DNA from 4 places in the Peribacillus asahii genome. Region 3 is predicted to be linked to each of the others. Evidence: riboswitches for the same ligand, from Rfam matches in the RefSeq annotation. Region 3 holds a riboswitch; each other region holds the start of a gene.

Region 1 (4,222 bases), 2.2 Mb from region 3:
GATACTTAAGATTGGAATGAGGGATAGTATGATACAAATATCGGGGATGAATTTTCAACAAAGTAGCATGTGGCCTTCTGGTAGTATGGAAAGTGTAATTGTTCAACAAATGCATGAACATCCGGTCGTTTATTCGTATCAGTCCCTCGATGAGTTATCGTTTGAACTGAAATTACGCAAAAACATCATAGCAAGTGCAAGAGCCATGAATCAAGGTTATGCTCAGTTCGAACCCTTTTCCAAGTCTCGTTGTAATCCCGAATACTGGTATTTGACAAATGTCGGCGGATTCCAACTGAAGCATGGTGTAAGGCCATCTGATGCGATTCAAGACATTTACAACAACAGTGTACTGTATGCGTTTGAATGTGCCACGGCAAAAGTGATTATCTATTATCATGCCGTTTTAAACAGTCTGGGCGAATATGTATTTAATCGGATATTCCAAGACCTCTATTTATACAGTTGGCATGCTGATCCTGAACTCGGCATACAACTGATTAATACGGATTATTTCTTACCCGGAGATGTTGTTTATTTTAATAATCCGGAATTTCATCCAGAAACCCCTTGGTGGAGAGGAGAAAATGCGGTTGTTCTCGAAGATGGTGCCTATTTTGCACATGGAGTAGGAATAGGGACTGCTGAACAAATGATTCAAGCGCTAAATAAAGCGAGAATGCCAGGGAGTACTCAATCAGCCTACCTGACAAATTCGGTCGTAAGACCATCTTTTAAACATTTAGCGAAAATTTCGATGCTTTCACGAAATTATATGACTTATAAAATTCAACATGTCGTCATACACCATAACGAAAGTTCAATTTCAGGTGATCGGTATCGGTTCTATTTTTATTGCAAATGATCAAACTTTATCTTAAATCTACTAATATAACCTTCTTACAAACTATTGAATATCTCAAAACATCTAGAAATATCATGAGAAACAGTGTTTTAGTGTTGTTTTTGGCCAATAATGAACGTATATGGTTTATTTTGGCCATTTTTTGTATATTTAAGGGATTTACAATGCATATATGGCAGGCGTAGAATGATCGCATTAAATCAAAAATTTCATATCGGCCTAATCTCAGAATCATCTGAGAACGGAGGACCCATTATTTTGGGGTTAATTCTGCCATTGTAGAAGGGATGAGAAACTCTTTCGCCATCCTACCCGTCAGCTAACTTCGTCGGTTAAAGCGAAAGGGGGTATAAGACCGCCTTAATTCAGGAGGCTTTTTTGTTGTGTTTAAAACAAAATGGCAGCCTGATATATTTGTAGGTCTTTTTATTATGCCTATAATTAGAGGCTGCTTTGAAAACATATAGCAAAGAAAGCTGTATAGCTTACTAGGCGTTAAATAGAGTAACGAGTACTTAAAAGCTTATTCAATAAGTGAATCGTATTGTTCACCTCAGAGAAAGTATACATCGGTCTTTTTCCATGTTCAGCCCATCTTTATCTTAATAACTGTGGGACAAATATTTAGATACAGTAATGGAAAAAGTAAACTGGATACTAAATTTTTTTATGAGGTCAGTTAGGAGATAACGATGAAAAAAATAAAAGAGGTTAACCCTCCAAAAGTCCTTGTATTAGGTTTTGCAACTGTCATCCTTATCGGAGCCTTTTTATTGACTCTTCCCATTGCCACTGAGGATGGAAAGGGTCTCTCATTTTTAAATGCTTTATTTACTGCTACATCTGCTACATGTGTAACAGGGCTTGTCGTCGTAGATACTGGGGATACATTTTCTATGTTTGGTGAATTGGTCATTTTAACACTCATTCAAATCGGTGGATTAGGATTTATGACATTTGCAACTTTTTTATTTTTGCTGTTAGGTAAAAAAATCTCTTTAAAAGAAAGGCTGCTATTGAAGGAGGCTTTCAATAACGTATCCATTACGGGGCTTGTAAGATTAGTAAAAAGAATATTGATATTCACCGCAGTGATTGAACTTGTCGGTGGGATCATTTTATCGATTCGTTTTTCTTACGATATGCCATTAGGTAAAGCCATCTATTTTGGATTTTTCCATACTATATCCAATTTCAATAATGCCGGTTTTGATTTAATGGGAGAATTTCGGAGTTTAACTCCTTATGTAGATGATCCTATTGTCGTCTTAACCGTATGCGCTCTCATCACACTCGGTGGATTAGGATTTATTGTGATGAACGAACTTTATGAATACCGTAATACTCGCCGCTTATCTGTGCATACGAAGGTAGTATTACTAGCAACCGTTATTCTAACAGTAGGGGCAACCTTGTTAATCTTCATATTTGAATATGGAAATGCTAAGACATTAGGGCCTTTATCCGAAACTGGAAAAGTATTAGGTTCATTGTTTCAAGCAGTGACTCCAAGGACGGCAGGTTCTAATACATTACCAATTGGAGATTTAACACATTCTACTTTGTTCTTAATCACTTTTCTTATGTTTATTGGAGCAGGTTCAGGATCCACAGCTGGAGGAATTAAAATAACGACCTTTGCTGTTTTAGTAGCTACCGTATGGTCTCAAATTAAAGGAAAAGAAGATGTTGTCTTATTTAGGCGCAGAATTGTGACTGAAACGATATTAAAAGCACTGACAGTTGCTTTGTGCGGATTGAGCATTGTTGTATTCATGACTATGGCGCTTAGCATTACAGAACCCGGTCACGATTTTATGATGTATTTATTTGAAGCTACTTCTGCGTTTGGTACAGTGGGACTGTCCATGGGATTAACTCCAGAGCTATCTTCTATTGGTCGTATACTTATCATTTTCACGATGTTTGCAGGAAGATTAGGTCCTTTAACAGTTGCTTTTGCTATTACAAAGAGACGTAAATCAGATACTTTCCGTCATATTAAAGGAAATATAATGATTGGTTAATTAAATTCAGGGAGTGTAGATGGAAATGGCTATAAAACAATATGCTGTAATTGGTTTAGGGAGATTTGGAACAAGTGTAGCTCGAAGACTATATGAGGCTGGACAAGAGGTGCTAGGAATTGATGCAAATGAGGAAAAAGTCGAGGATGCTGAATTATTCGTCACTCATGCAGTAGTGGCTGATGCGACAGAAACGAAGGCACTTAGAGCGATTGGGATAAGCAATTTTGATTGTGTAATCGTAGCCATTGGAAATGATATGCAATCTAGCATTTTAACTGTTTCACTACTTAAAGAGCTAGGGGTTAAAAAAGTCATTGCAAAGGCTCTTGGAAAGCGACATGGGCAGGTTTTAGAGAAAGTAGGGGCTGATTGGATTATCTATCCTGAGAGAGACATGGGAGAACGTGTGGCCAATCAGCTCCTATCACCAAATATGTTGAACTATATTGAGTTATCAAAAGAACACAGTATAGAGGAGATTATGATTCCTTTAAAAATGGCTGAAAAAAGTCTGCGTGACCTTGACATTCGTGCCCAATATAATGTCAGTGTTATTGCTATCGTTAGAGAAGGAGATATTATTATTTCTCCTTCTCCAGATCGTATTATTCACAAGGAAGATTTATTAGTGATGATTGGGAAGAAAGAGGATATTGCTAAATTTGCGAATATAGGACAATAAGCGAACAGTGCCTGGCACTGTTCGCTTTATTTCTTTTCCACAATAGCATCCTTTGATAAATATTTTCCTTCAAATGAACAATAATAAAAATAAATGTCAAAAAGTAAAACGGTGTAAAGAATGGGAAAAAAGAAAAAATGTTTCAATAAGAACTCAATCCCTTTTTGGTTGTTAGCAGTTATTCACTTAGGTATGTTTTTGCTAGTGTTAAAACGTAAAAAACAAAAGGATACGTGGATTTTACTATTATCAAATATGGGTTTTGCTTATTTATTTGAGTATCTGGTTCTCAACTTATTTCATGGTTATAGATACAAACCGTCAATTATGAAAAAGCGTGCTTTTGATTCAGTCTTAGGAGCAATCTTCTCTCAAGCGATTTATGTACCAATTACAGCTACTTTTCTAACCTTACTGAACAAAAACTGGAAGTGGAAAATTAGTTTCAGCCTTTTTTATTATTGTATTGAGAACTTATTTTTACGACTAAATATTTATAAAGTATATTGGTGGAGGCCTATATACACTGTGGTCTTATTAAATGTATATTTTAATATTAGTGATGCGTTTTATAAGGCGCTTTCAACCCAAAAACGATGGGCAATGGTCATTGCTCATTACTTGGCTATTCAAGTAGTTTGGAGT
Region 2 (4,222 bases), 800 kb from region 3:
AAAATAAAGCTCCAATTTTAGCTTTAGCTATTGGAGGGACATTGATTACCTATGTAGTCATAGGTTTTGCGAGTCATTATTTGTTAGAAGTAAGTGTAATTGTGGCATTTACCTTTGCTGCACTCATGAGTCCTACAGATCCGATTAGTGTTTTACAAATTTTTAAGCCATTAGGTGTTCATAAAAGGATGAATGCGATTATGGAAGGTGAAAGTCTCTTTAACGATGGAGTAGGAGTAGTGCTATTTAAAATTTCTTCCATTTATCTTTTAGTTTATATGGAAATGGGGGTTGCTGGATTCGGACAAGGCCTACTGTTATTTTTGAAGTTTGCTGTCGGAGGATTGGTTATTGGTTTAATCATTGGCTATATCGGTTCTATCTCCATTAAAAAGATTGATAATTATCCGCTAGAAATTGCCATATCAATCATCGTGTTCTTCGGTTCATTTTTGATAGGGGAAACGGTACATGTGAGTGGTGTCATTGCAGTGGTGGTCGCCGGATTATTATTTGGAAATTACGGTGGGAAAATTGGGATGTCACCTGTTACTAAGCTAAATATTTATAATTTTTATGATGTGATTGCCTTCATCGCAAATTCAATCATCTTCCTAATGGTAGGCTTGGAAATTTCCCGAATCGATGTGCAAGGAAAATGGGGAATGATTATCATTAGTATTATTATTGTCTTAATTGGTAGAAGTGTAGCCGTTTATGCAAGCTTAGCATGGTTGAAAGAAATCCCTTCAAGTTGGAAACACATTCTAAATTATGGTGGATTAAAAGGAAGTCTTTCCATTGCGTTAGCCCTCAGCTTACCTAGAACATTCGAAGGACGAGAAGAGATTATCGTGTTAACTTTTAGTGTCGTGATTTTTTCACTATTATTTCAAGGGTTAACGATTAAATCACTTATAAATAAACTAGGCATTATTGAGAAACAAAATCATATTTGGGAATATGAAGAAGTAATTGCGAATCTTAATCGTAGTAAAACTTCTATATCTACGTGGTCAGATATGAAAGAAGAATCCTTATTAACAGAAAAAGACTATCAGGATTTAGTGAACCTCGAAAATGAAAAATTGAAGAAGTATAATCAAGCATTAGATCAACTATATTCCTTATATCCTCAAATCAAAGAAGAACAACTCAGAGATGCTAAAAGGGAATCTTTGTATAACCAATATCACGAATTAGGGAAGTTAGTTTCAAAAGAAGTGATTTCTCAAAGTATTCTTGAGAGGAAACAAAAGGAAATTTTGGAAGAAGTTGAAAACTTGTCATAAAATTCTTGAACATACACTAGAAATTTTTTTATTGTTGGGAGCATATATCTTCCAACAATAAAAAAAGTATAAAGTATTTTAAACTTAAGTAAATGTCCATTTTTAGGTCATCCTTTTTAAGTATGGTTTTTAGTTTGAAAATTGTTGCACAATTTGAATCAAATGCGACATAAAAGATTCATTTTTTTATTCAACAAAAAAACCGCACACAAGCGGCTTGGTGTTCAATATTTATGGGATACCTTTTTAGAAGGGGCTATATTCTACTCATTATTTATAGATTCCGTATTTTGTTCATGTATGTAACCACCATATTGCTGGTTAATTTCTTTAGCTAACTCATCTAAAAATTCATCAGTTAAAAAGGGCTTATTTTCTTTGAACATGTAATTTCTCCTTTGGCATTCAATCTCTGAAATCTTTTCCTAAGGTATGAATTAATATCTATATTACTAATATTTCCTTTTCCCTAAATTTTAATCTTTACATAAAATTCATTTACTTTTGCTAAAACCAAGAGTATTATAATCACAGTTTCAAATTTCTAAATCGCTGAAACCATTAGGTACGGGGGAACCATTTTTGTGGATTGATACTTAATCCAAGGGGTGAATCCTTTTTTAAGGTAGGGCTACTCAAAGGTCCGAATCCGACAGCTAACCTCGTAAGCGTTATATGAGAAGGAAGGTGGAGCTTGTGACGCAAAAAAAATGATGTGTCTACAGGTCTATTTAACGATGACTTGTAGGCACTTTTTTTTTGGGAATATGGAACTTTTTGAGAAATTATTGTGGAAATGAGCAACATATAATGTATGAACACTATTGGAGATGAGTAATAAATGTTTTCATCAATAAAAAGGTTTTTAATTGGACGACCCTTGAAATCCAATGAATTAGGAGAACAGAAACTTAACAAAACCAAAGCATTAGCCATCCTTTCTTCTGATGCTTTATCTTCAGTGGCATATGGTCCTGAACAAATTTTAATCGTATTAGTTACGTTAGGTACAGTAGCATTTTGGTATTCTATTCCTATCGCAATTGGTGTATTAATTCTTTTAACAGCTCTCATATTGTCATATAGACAAATTATCTTTGCTTATCCTCATGGAGGGGGAGCCTATGTTGTTTCAAAGAGTAATTTAGGGGTAAATCCAGGTTTAATCGCTGGGGGATCATTATTGGTAGACTACATACTTACTGTGGCTGTGAGCGTATCTGCTGGTACTGATGCTATAACATCTGCCTTTCCTACACTACATGATCACAATGTGGAAATTGCCATTGTATTTGTGATTTTCCTTACGATTTTGAATTTAAGAGGAGTAACGGAATCTGCTTCCATATTAGCTTACCCTGTGTACTTATTCGTTTTAGCCTTGTTCATTTTAATTGGTGTGGGCATTTATCATATTCTCACAGGTGGGGTTTCTCCTGAATTACACAGTCCCGTAGGTACACCTGTGACTGGAATCAGTTTGTTTATTCTTTTAAAGGCATTTGCTTCAGGAAGTTCTGCCTTAACTGGGGTTGAAGCCATATCGAATGCCATTCCTAACTTTAAAGATCCAGCACCTAATAATGCTGCTAAAACATTAATGGCAATGGGAGCTTTGCTTGCCATACTGTTTTCAGGAATCGTATTTTTAGCCTATTATTATGGAATTGCTCCAAGTGGAGAGGTAACGGTTGTTTCCCAAATTGCCGAAGAAACTTTCGGACGAAATTTCATGTACTTCTTTATTCAAGGAACTACAGCACTGATATTAATCCTTGCTGCAAATACTGGTTATTCTGCTTTCCCGTTGCTGGCAGTTAATCTTGCAAAAGATAAGTTTATTCCAAGGATGTTTCTGATTAGGGGAGACCGATTAGGATATTCTAATGGAATCATCATACTTGGAATTGCTTCTATTATTTTAATCCTTGCTTTTCAGGCAGAAACAGAGCATCTTATTCCACTTTATGCAGTCGGAGTATTCCTTCCATTTACTTTGTCTCAGTCGGGAATGATGGTTAAATGGCTGCGAGAAAAGCCCGAAGGTTGGATTCCAAAATTTATAATTAATACAACGGGTGCCGTTATTAGCTTTACGGTCACAATGATGTTCTTTTTAACAAAATTCTCACAGGTTTGGTCAATCTTAATTTTTCTACCTATCATTGTTTTCCTCTTTCATCGAATTAGAAAGCATTATGAAGCTGTTGGGGACCAACTTAGCCTTACAACTTGTGAACCATCTGTGACCATTGAAGGTAATGTTATGATAGTGCCTGTTGCTGGTATGACTCATGTTGTAGAGAATTCCTTAAATTATGCTAAATCTCTTTCTCCTGAACAAATTATTGCTGTGTATGTTGCATTTGAAAGAGAAGATGAGAAGAAGTTTGAGGAGAAATGGAAGAAGTGGCAACCTGATGTAAGACTGGTGACACTGCACTCTCATTATAGGAGTATCATTAATCCCCTTACCAAATTTATTGATACTATTGAACATAAAGCTAGTGAAGCGAACTACCAAGTCACAGTGGTCATCCCACAATTTATTACTAAGAAGGGCTGGCACAATATTCTTCATAACCAATCAAGTATACTGATTCGTTCGTTCTTGTTGTTTCGAAAAAAAGTGGTAATCACCACTGTACCTTATCATTTAAAAAAATAATAAAATGTGGGCTTCGTGTCCATAAAGATAGTTTGGAGTTGCTTACGCAACTCCCTTCTTAATTTAACTTGTGCGATTTTTCATAAAAGAAGGTTACTTTTTTTATTCAAGTAAAGAAGCAGTTTAGTGGAAGAGGAATTTATAAGGTTATACTGTTGTTAATTTAAAATAAAGATTGATAATTTGTAAAAAAAGTTCGATAATTTAAAACAAAGTTTGATAAAACCCTGTATTAATATAGGGTTTTTCTTTTGGCCCTTAA
Region 3 (4,222 bases):
CGTTTTGTAGAAATATGATTTTTTGTTAAAGTTTCAAGCAAAGATACATAAAAGCTGCCGTCGAACTTTTTTTGCACCTTTAATGTTAGTTCAATCGCAATATTAACTAAAGAATCACTAGCTTTCGTATACTGTTTTCCAAAATAAATAAAACCAATCATGTCTTCACCAAAAGAAAAACCTTTTCCTTCTAAATATGTAATATACTCTTCAGTCGACCAAGCCAATCTTCCACCTTCTCCGTACACTTTTTCCTTCATCTTACCGCAAAATTTGACTTTTTCCTATCGTTTATCTAATAAAAATTAATACTAAACATGAGAAATACCACTTTGTTCAGAGTAAACTTTACTTCTGAACAAAATGGTATTTAAAGCTCTAGTAGACTTGCTACAATGAAAAAGATTTTTTATCACTTTACTCATTCAATACGTTCGCTCTATTCAAAGTAACAGCTATTGTATCGCTCGAATATATTTTACTTTTTCAAATGATAAGGTACAGTCGTGATAATGACATTTCTTCGATAAAGCAAGGAAGTACGAATCAGTAAACTTGATTGGTTATGAAGAATATTGTGCCAGCCTTTCCTTGGTATAAATTGTGGTATAACGACTGTAACCCGATAGTTTGCTTCACTCGCTTTATGTTCAATGGTATCAATGAATTTAGTTAATGGACCTATGATGCTTCTGTAATGTGAGTGTAAAGTTACAAGTCTCACATCAGGTTGCCATTTCTTCCAATTATCCTCAAACTTCTTTTCATCTTCTCGTTCAAAAGAAACGTAAACAGCTATAATCTGTTCTGCTGAAAGGGATTTTGCATAGTTTAATGAATTCTCCACCACATGAGTAATGCCAGCGACAGGTACAATGATTACATTCCCTTCGATTGGTACAGCAGGTTCACAAGACGTAACCCTTAGCTGCTCACCTACTGCATCATAATGCTTTCTAATTCGATGAAAAACGAGAATGATGATAGGTAAAAAAACTAAAACCGGCCAAACCTGAGTAAATTTAGTTAAAAAGAATATGATGGTAACAATCAAACTAATAACAGCACCAATGGAGTTAATGATTAACTTAAAAACCCATCCTTTTGGCTTTTCACGAATCCATTTAACCATCATTCCGGTCTGAGACAACGTAAATGGAATAAATACTCCTACTGCATAAAGCGGAATAAGATTTTCTGTATGCCCTTCAAAAGCGATTATTAAGACGATGGAAGCAAGTCCTAATATGATAATTCCATTCGAATATCCTAATCGATCGCCTCTAATTGTAAACATCCTTGGTATAAACTTATCCTTTGCGAGATTGACAGCCAGCAAAGGAAAAGCAGAATAGCCTGTATTGGCAGCAAGGATTAATATTAAAGCTGTTGCTCCTTGAATAAAGAAATACATGAAATTTCGTCCAAATATCTCTTCAGCAATTTGCGAGACAACTGTTACCTCTACACTCGGAACAATGCTTAAATAATAGGCTAGAAATACAATGCCTGTAAATAACACAGCAAGTAAGGAACCCATTAAAATTAACGTTTTGGCAGCGTTATTAGGAGCTGGCTCTTTAAAGTTTGGAATCGCATTAGAAATGGCTTCAACTCCTGTCAACGCAGAACCACCTGATGCAAATGCTCTAAGAAGGATAAATAAACTGATTCCTGCTACCGGTGTGCCCATTGGAGTACGTAAGTCAGAAGACACTTCCCCCATCAAGATTTTGTATATCCCTACACCAATCAGAATGAATAACGCTAAAACGAATAAATACACCGGATAAGCTAATATGGAAGCTGACTCTGTTACCCCTCTTAAGTTCAGGATAGTAAGAAATAGTACAAAAAGGATGGCTATCACCACATTATGTGTATGCAAACTAGGAAAAGCAGATGTAATAGCATCCGTCCCAGCAGACACACTTACAGCCACAGTTAAAATATAATCAACTAATAAGGAACCTCCAGCTATCAATCCTGCATTCACACCTAAATTATTCTTTGAAACAACATACGCTCCCCCTCCATGAGGATACGCAAAGATAATTTGTCGATAAGACAAAATTAAAGCCGTTAACAGAAGCAATACTCCTACAGCGATAGGAATGGAATACCAAAATGCAGTGACACCCACTGTAATTAGCACAAGCAATATTTGTTCGGGACCATATGCAACAGAAGACAAAGCATCAGAAGATAATATAGCCAAAGCTTTTGTTTTGTTAAGCTTTTGTTCCCCGGCTGCCGTTGATTTTAAAGGCCGCCCAATTAAAAATCTTTTTATAGAGGCCATCACTAAGAATCACCACCGAACATAAATGTAGTTGTATATTACCTAGTTAAATGAAAAAATCTTTTACAAAATGCAAAAATGCCTACAAGTCAAAGTTAAATAGACCTGTAGACATCAATTTTTTTGTCTCACAAGCTCCACCTTCCTTCTCATATAACGCTTACGAGGTTAGCTGTCGGATTCGGACCTTTGAGTAGCCCTACCTTGAAAGGATTCACCCCTTGAATTGTTAACCAATTCTAATAATGGTTCCCCCGCACCAAACGGTTTCAGCGATTTAGAAATATGAAACTGTGATTAGCATACTGCTGTGAATTCGAAAAGTAAATAAAAATTTTATTATGACCTATACTTCCTATGTTTCTATAATACTATTGTCTTCCCTCCTAAATGTTTAATGATAAACAATATATAATACTCTTCTCTTACTACATCATTTTACATATATGATCAATAATACAAAAAATAGGAGCTTCTATTCTGAAGCTCCTGCCCTCTTATAACATACGTAAAACCGATCGAAATTCATGCGTCTCTAGCATATACCGTACCTTTTCGTCATCATATTGAAAATACGCCTCATCAAGCGAGCAAGAAATTGGTACATCACATTTAATTTCAGCAAGCTTTCGGGATAAATGAAGCATCTCAAGCTCTGCTTCAATTTTCGCCCGCTGCCCCTTCGTTAATGAAGATAAATTTTCTAAAATTCCTTCGATACTTTCATACTCCATTAATAATTTTAACGCTGTTTTTTCACCAATTCCTTTTACACCTGGATAGTTATCTGCTGTATCGCCCATTAACGCTTTTAAATCAATCATTTGCCTCGGCTTAATCCCTTTCCATTCATAAAAACTATGAGGATTATGCACATCATAATTACCAAAGCCTTTTTTCAATAACACAACAGAAATATGCTCATCTAACAGCTGCAGCATATCTTGATCTCCCGTTAAGATGCCTACACGACTATCCTTAGCTGACGCCTTCGCAATCGTTCCAATACAATCATCCGCTTCAAAACCGGCTAGTCCAATATTCGGAATATCAAAGGCTTGAACTACTTCCTTCGCTAAATCAAACTGTGGAATCATTTCCACTGGTGCATCCGAACGATTCGCCTTATACCCATCAAACAGTTCATTTCGAAACGTATGACTGCCCATATCCCAACAAACCGCCACATGGCTTGGCTTAAAATGATTAGTTGCCGTTAGCATATGCTTTAAAAACCCTTGCACTGCATTGGTCGGTACACCTTTTGAATTAATCATAAACTGTCCTGTAACAGCTGTTCCATAAAAAGCTCTAAATAAAAGCGCCATCCCGTCTACAAGTAGAAAAGTTGGACACTGTTCATTTTCATTTCCTAACATACTACCACCTCAACTATGATGTCTACTTATTTTATCATGATTTTTATTAATATAGTTACTTTTTAAAAGAGCTTTGTTATAGGACGCTGTTCATTTTTGGCTCCTACCCATTTGATCAACAATATTGTTTAACACAGCCTTTTTAAAAAACACTAGTCAATAATTCCTATTTTTCAAAATATTAGTTGAAAATATATATAAATTATATTAATTTAGTGACTAGTGTTATAAATTATGACACAAAATAGAATAAGGGGGTTCAAAATGAAAGGTCGTAAATTAAGCTTTACCCTGTTAACAACTTTTATTTCTCTATCATTAGCTGGTTGTTCTTCAGGAGTAACCGAATCAACCAAGGAAGAAAAGCTTCAAAAAGAAGAATCCACAGAAACGTCAACAACTGTACATCATGAAACGGATTGGTCTTACAAAGGAGAAACAGGACCAGAACATTGGGGTGAGTTAGATCCTCTAAACTCTGCATGTATAAACGGGAAGGAACAATCCCCTATCAATGTTGAGACATCCCAAATTAAAGCAG
Region 4 (4,222 bases), 1.5 Mb from region 3:
CCTTTGTTACTTCAAATATCGCTAATACAGTTTTTGACTTTCCTGCACCAATACTCCCGCCTGTATCAATATCCAAGCCTATATCGCGATTATAAAGTTCTGGATTAATATTGATTTGCTGCTCACCATCATATAACTTAATCCCATCATACCCTGATAATCGCATTGGAGAATCTGATAAATTTTTAACTTTTAAATGAATAGCCATTATAGCTAAGTTCTCATTTTCAGAAACCCCATCATCACTCTCTGAAACAATATAACTAGCGCTTTCAATAGAAGCCTCCAACCCTTTACTCTTTTCAGTTGAAGCCTTTTCACCCGAATCTGAACATGCAGATAAAAGGAAAATAAATACTGATACAACGGAGAATAATACCCATTTTTTCAAAAAAAGAACCCCTTCCTAAACTAGACTATAATATGTATCATTTCTTCTCTCATATTAAATCTACCTAAATCCCCCCTTCCAAAACAGGATATTTATCCCTAATAAAAAGGAAAAATAAACCTATTGAGCTAGGCTTAATGATTCAAGGCCTTGATATACAAGGAATAGATAGCAAATATTTTTTTCTGGTTTATTATATAAATAAAGGAAAATAATTCATTTTTACTAGTTTTTGAATATACTTACATAAGCGCTATAACGTACCATTTTCTTATTTTTATTAATTATTATAAAAATAATAGAACTTTTGATTTAGCTCACCCTATATCTTCCATACACTGATTTTCATATATTAATCTTCCGAACATTCCCATACAAATAGAAACAAGCAGCGAAAACATTCACTGCTTGTTTCTATTTGTATATTTTTTCATACGGTCTATATATCTTTACTAGGATATTTGATACTCACTTTTTTGTTGTTATCAGCAAATAGACGAGGGTAAGCGGACCTACTTTACCAAATCCCCTAACTCCTACAATGATTCATTTTTCAACAATAGAGAAGTCAGCAATTATTCCTATAGACAGGTCTACTATGCCAAAAGCTGAAAGACGACTGTTCAGCCCCGACAAGCAGATGAAAGGCAGCATGACGCAGTTTGCCATAGAGCATGACCGCTTATGACCTCGAGGAGCTAAGAACCGCAGCTATTAATGAGGGAATTCCCTCATCTCTCTTTTTTCTTCTCGCAAGCTTGAGGTGGGGAGCTTACTTCCCATTAGGTGTGGGATAAAACGGTTTAATACAAGCGTTTCAGTAAGCATTCATTTCAAATGTATAGTGCTTGTTACACGCCTTGCGCCTCTAATTTTGCAATATCTTTGTTATGTCCAATCACAATTAATGTGTCTCCTTGGCAAATTTGTTCTTCAGCAAGCGGAGCCACATTAATGTCTTTTCCACGTTGAATCCCGATAATATTGCAGCGGTATTTTGCGCGAATATCTAAATCCATCAATGACTTTTTATCAATTTTATGCGACGCCACGATTTCGACAATACTATACTCCTCCGATAATTGAATATAATCAATAATTTTTTCGGATGCGATATGATGAGCAATTCGCTGCGCCATATCTCTTTCAGGATGAATCACTCGATCGACTCCAACCTTTTCTAACACTTTATGATGATACATATTTTGAGCTTTTGCCCAAACTTGAGGAACCCCCATTTCCTTCAAAAGTAAGCACGTTAAAATACTAGCTTCAATATCATCACCTAAAGAGACGAAAGCGACATCAAAATTTCTCACACCTAAAGATTTTAAACTCATCTCGTCTATGCCATTAGCTACGACAGCATAAGTAGCAAAGGCTGCATATTCATCTATTTTACTTTCATCTTTATCAATCGCCATCACTTCCACTCCAATTGAATGGAATTCCTTAACTAAGCTCCCTCCAAATCTACCTAACCCAAACACGACAAACTGTTTTTTCATCTCATTTTTCCCCTTCTATTACAATCTCTTTATATAGAACGCACCAAAAAGACCACAGAGGATTACCCCGTGGCCGAATCATTTTTTTCGATCACCAGTATCACTTCCTCTCTCTTCACGCTTCCGGAGTTAGCTGTCGGATTCGGACCATGAGAGTAGCCCTACCTTCTTCATAAAGGATTCACCCCAAGCGACGAAAACACCGCCACAAAATTGGTTCCCCCGTTCCATAAAGGATTCAGCGAATAAAGAAATATGGTTTTACATGAAAGTAATATTACTCCTTCAAAATTAAGTTGTAAAGAACATTTGAGAGCATTCACCTTATGAATACTCCCCCACTTACTCACTCTACCGAGCTTCCTTGAAGTGGGGGTTTCTTGTGTGTCGAACCTACTTACTGAACGCTTAACACAAGGGGAGTTGACACATTAACGGATTGGCTACCGTTCAACCCCTCTATTCCATTTGCAAACGCATTTGGAACTACTTTTCGAATCATGTTATAAGCCCCATTTACATCAGCATTCATCAAAATTCCTTTTGCACTCTTATATAGCCCACGTTTGATTCGTTTTCCACTGAATGAGTAGGTCTTTTCTTTCTCATAAGTGGGCAGAAAATCAAGGTCTAAAAAACTAGCCTTAGATGTATAGGATTCTTCCGTAATAACTACTTGAATCCCATGCTCTATCGCTTTATATTCAATCATTTGAATCAATAAACGATGTGGAATAAAACAAAACTGTTGATTATTTCGTTTTCCTATATTCGATTCTTGTTTCCACTGTTTGTTCTGTCCAATCACAATTATGTCTACCTGTTCTTGTAAGGCAAGATTCACAATATGACGACTCGCTTTGTGGAATAAATCTTTGATTTGCTTGTGACGGTTCAAATGCAATCGTTCTAATTTTTTTGACGTATGTTGCCCTTGATTGGATGACTTTCCGTGACAAAGGATACTCGTATAATAGGCTTTTTGCTTGTTGTAATACTGATTCATGGATTTGATACGTTTTCCTTTAATTAAAACTGGCTTCATTCCTGTATTAGCCACTACAGTCGCTAGATTATCAATTCCTAGATCAATTCCCATGAAATGAGTTGGCTCTTTTTCTGTTGGTTCAGGCAAAGAACACTCCCATACAACTTCTACCACAAACTGACCGTACTTGGGAAGGACACGAACTTGTTTAAGTTTCCCTTTTATTCTAGCCATTTTTCCAATATTGAGTTGTTCTTTTGTTTTAGGAAATTTTAAATAACGGTCATTCTTTATCACACAATCTTGATTAGTGAAAAATACTTCTTTCACTTTAGAGGAACTGTAATTAGGAATACGTGGTTTCCCTTTATATTTATGAGGATTTTTTCGATAATCGGATAAAGAAGCAAAAAACGATTTCCAGTTTTGAAACATAGTCTTCATGACGTGTTGACTACTTTGAATCGGTAATGAAAGATAATCGGATTGTTTACTAACCTTAAATAAACAATCTAAAAATGCATAGTTGATATACGGATGTTCGTTTGTCGGTTTCGTAAACAAATTCGCTTTCACTTCTTTTCGTTCGTCCACTGGTTTCATTTGTTCTTTCGCTACTCGCTTTTGGTAAGCTTGAAGTTGAATATCATTCATTCGACCTATATGTGTATGAATAACCTGTAACACTTCTTCTTGTAAAGGATGAAGAGGTTTATTGCTGGTAAGAGCGGTATATACTTGCCGATAGTAAAAATTACTCGTATTATATAAGTTTTTTGCATGTTCACACATCATTTGAAAATACGAAAATAAACGATGTCCTTTTTTAATCCATATTTGATACGTTTTATATGGCGTGTGTTCCATTGTTATCCCCTCCTTCCTATATATATTTAGTATATGTTTACAAATGATATATTTACAGTATACACCATTACGAACGTTCTATTATTTGGAAAACAAACTTAAATTAACCGAATTTCCAGTTGACCTAATTAAACAAATCAAAGCCTATCAACAAAAGAGTCTTATTTCTTCCTTTGTGGGAGCTGTGTACGAATTAATTCAAAAAGGATTAACATCTGCTTCGTAAAAGTTCCTATCCACCTTTTACTTTGCAAACTGAAATTCACCGCCCTTCACACTCCTTGAGGAAGGGGTACTCTTTCAGTGAAAATGATAGATTTTTCACTTTCCAAAAACCCGAAATGTAATATTTTATAACATGCAATTAGTGATAGTAACTAAAATATTCACTTCGATTTGTTTGTTTTTGCTAATGACAAATGAACTACAACACAATAAAATAAGTATTATATCACATACAATGTAATA

The links. A riboswitch is a leader RNA that binds a small molecule or an ion and turns the genes downstream of it on or off. The one in region 3 is predicted to bind cyclic di-AMP.
Region 1: it holds a riboswitch for cyclic di-AMP, as region 3 does, so the genes downstream of both, BAOM_RS05190 (TrkH family potassium uptake protein) here and BAOM_RS15895 (APC family permease) in region 3, are expected to answer to the same signal.
Region 2: it holds a riboswitch for cyclic di-AMP, as region 3 does, so the genes downstream of both, BAOM_RS19860 (APC family permease) here and BAOM_RS15895 (APC family permease) in region 3, are expected to answer to the same signal.
Region 4: it holds a riboswitch for cyclic di-AMP, as region 3 does, so the genes downstream of both, BAOM_RS08515 (potassium channel family protein) here and BAOM_RS15895 (APC family permease) in region 3, are expected to answer to the same signal.

The regions. Positions count from the first base shown of each region.
Region 1 is NZ_CP026095.1:1,038,941-1,043,162, forward strand. Features, by position in the region: gene BAOM_RS05185 (protein-glutamine gamma-glutamyltransferase) at 29-865, shown strand; cyclic di-AMP (ydaO/yuaA leader) riboswitch at 1,072-1,214, shown strand; gene BAOM_RS05190 (TrkH family potassium uptake protein) at 1,558-2,892, shown strand; gene BAOM_RS05195 (potassium channel family protein) at 2,918-3,577, shown strand; gene BAOM_RS05200 (hypothetical protein) at 3,698-4,222, shown strand, end outside.
Region 2 is NZ_CP026095.1:4,022,144-4,026,365, reverse strand. Features, by position in the region: gene BAOM_RS19870 (cation:proton antiporter) at 1-1,292, shown strand, start outside; gene BAOM_RS19865 (hypothetical protein) at 1,556-1,678, opposite strand; cyclic di-AMP (ydaO/yuaA leader) riboswitch at 1,833-1,979, shown strand; gene BAOM_RS19860 (APC family permease) at 2,134-3,960, shown strand.
Region 3 is NZ_CP026095.1:3,224,513-3,228,734, forward strand. Features, by position in the region: gene BAOM_RS15890 (DUF6123 family protein) at 1-227, opposite strand, end outside; gene BAOM_RS15895 (APC family permease) at 479-2,305, opposite strand; cyclic di-AMP (ydaO/yuaA leader) riboswitch at 2,444-2,587, opposite strand; gene BAOM_RS15900 (5'-3' exonuclease) at 2,800-3,681, opposite strand; gene BAOM_RS15905 (carbonic anhydrase) at 3,946-4,222, shown strand, end outside.
Region 4 is NZ_CP026095.1:1,750,217-1,754,438, reverse strand. Features, by position in the region: gene BAOM_RS08520 (DUF5105 domain-containing protein) at 1-391, opposite strand, end outside; gene BAOM_RS08515 (potassium channel family protein) at 1,243-1,899, opposite strand; cyclic di-AMP (ydaO/yuaA leader) riboswitch at 2,002-2,153, opposite strand; gene BAOM_RS08510 (RNA-guided endonuclease InsQ/TnpB family protein) at 2,297-3,754, opposite strand.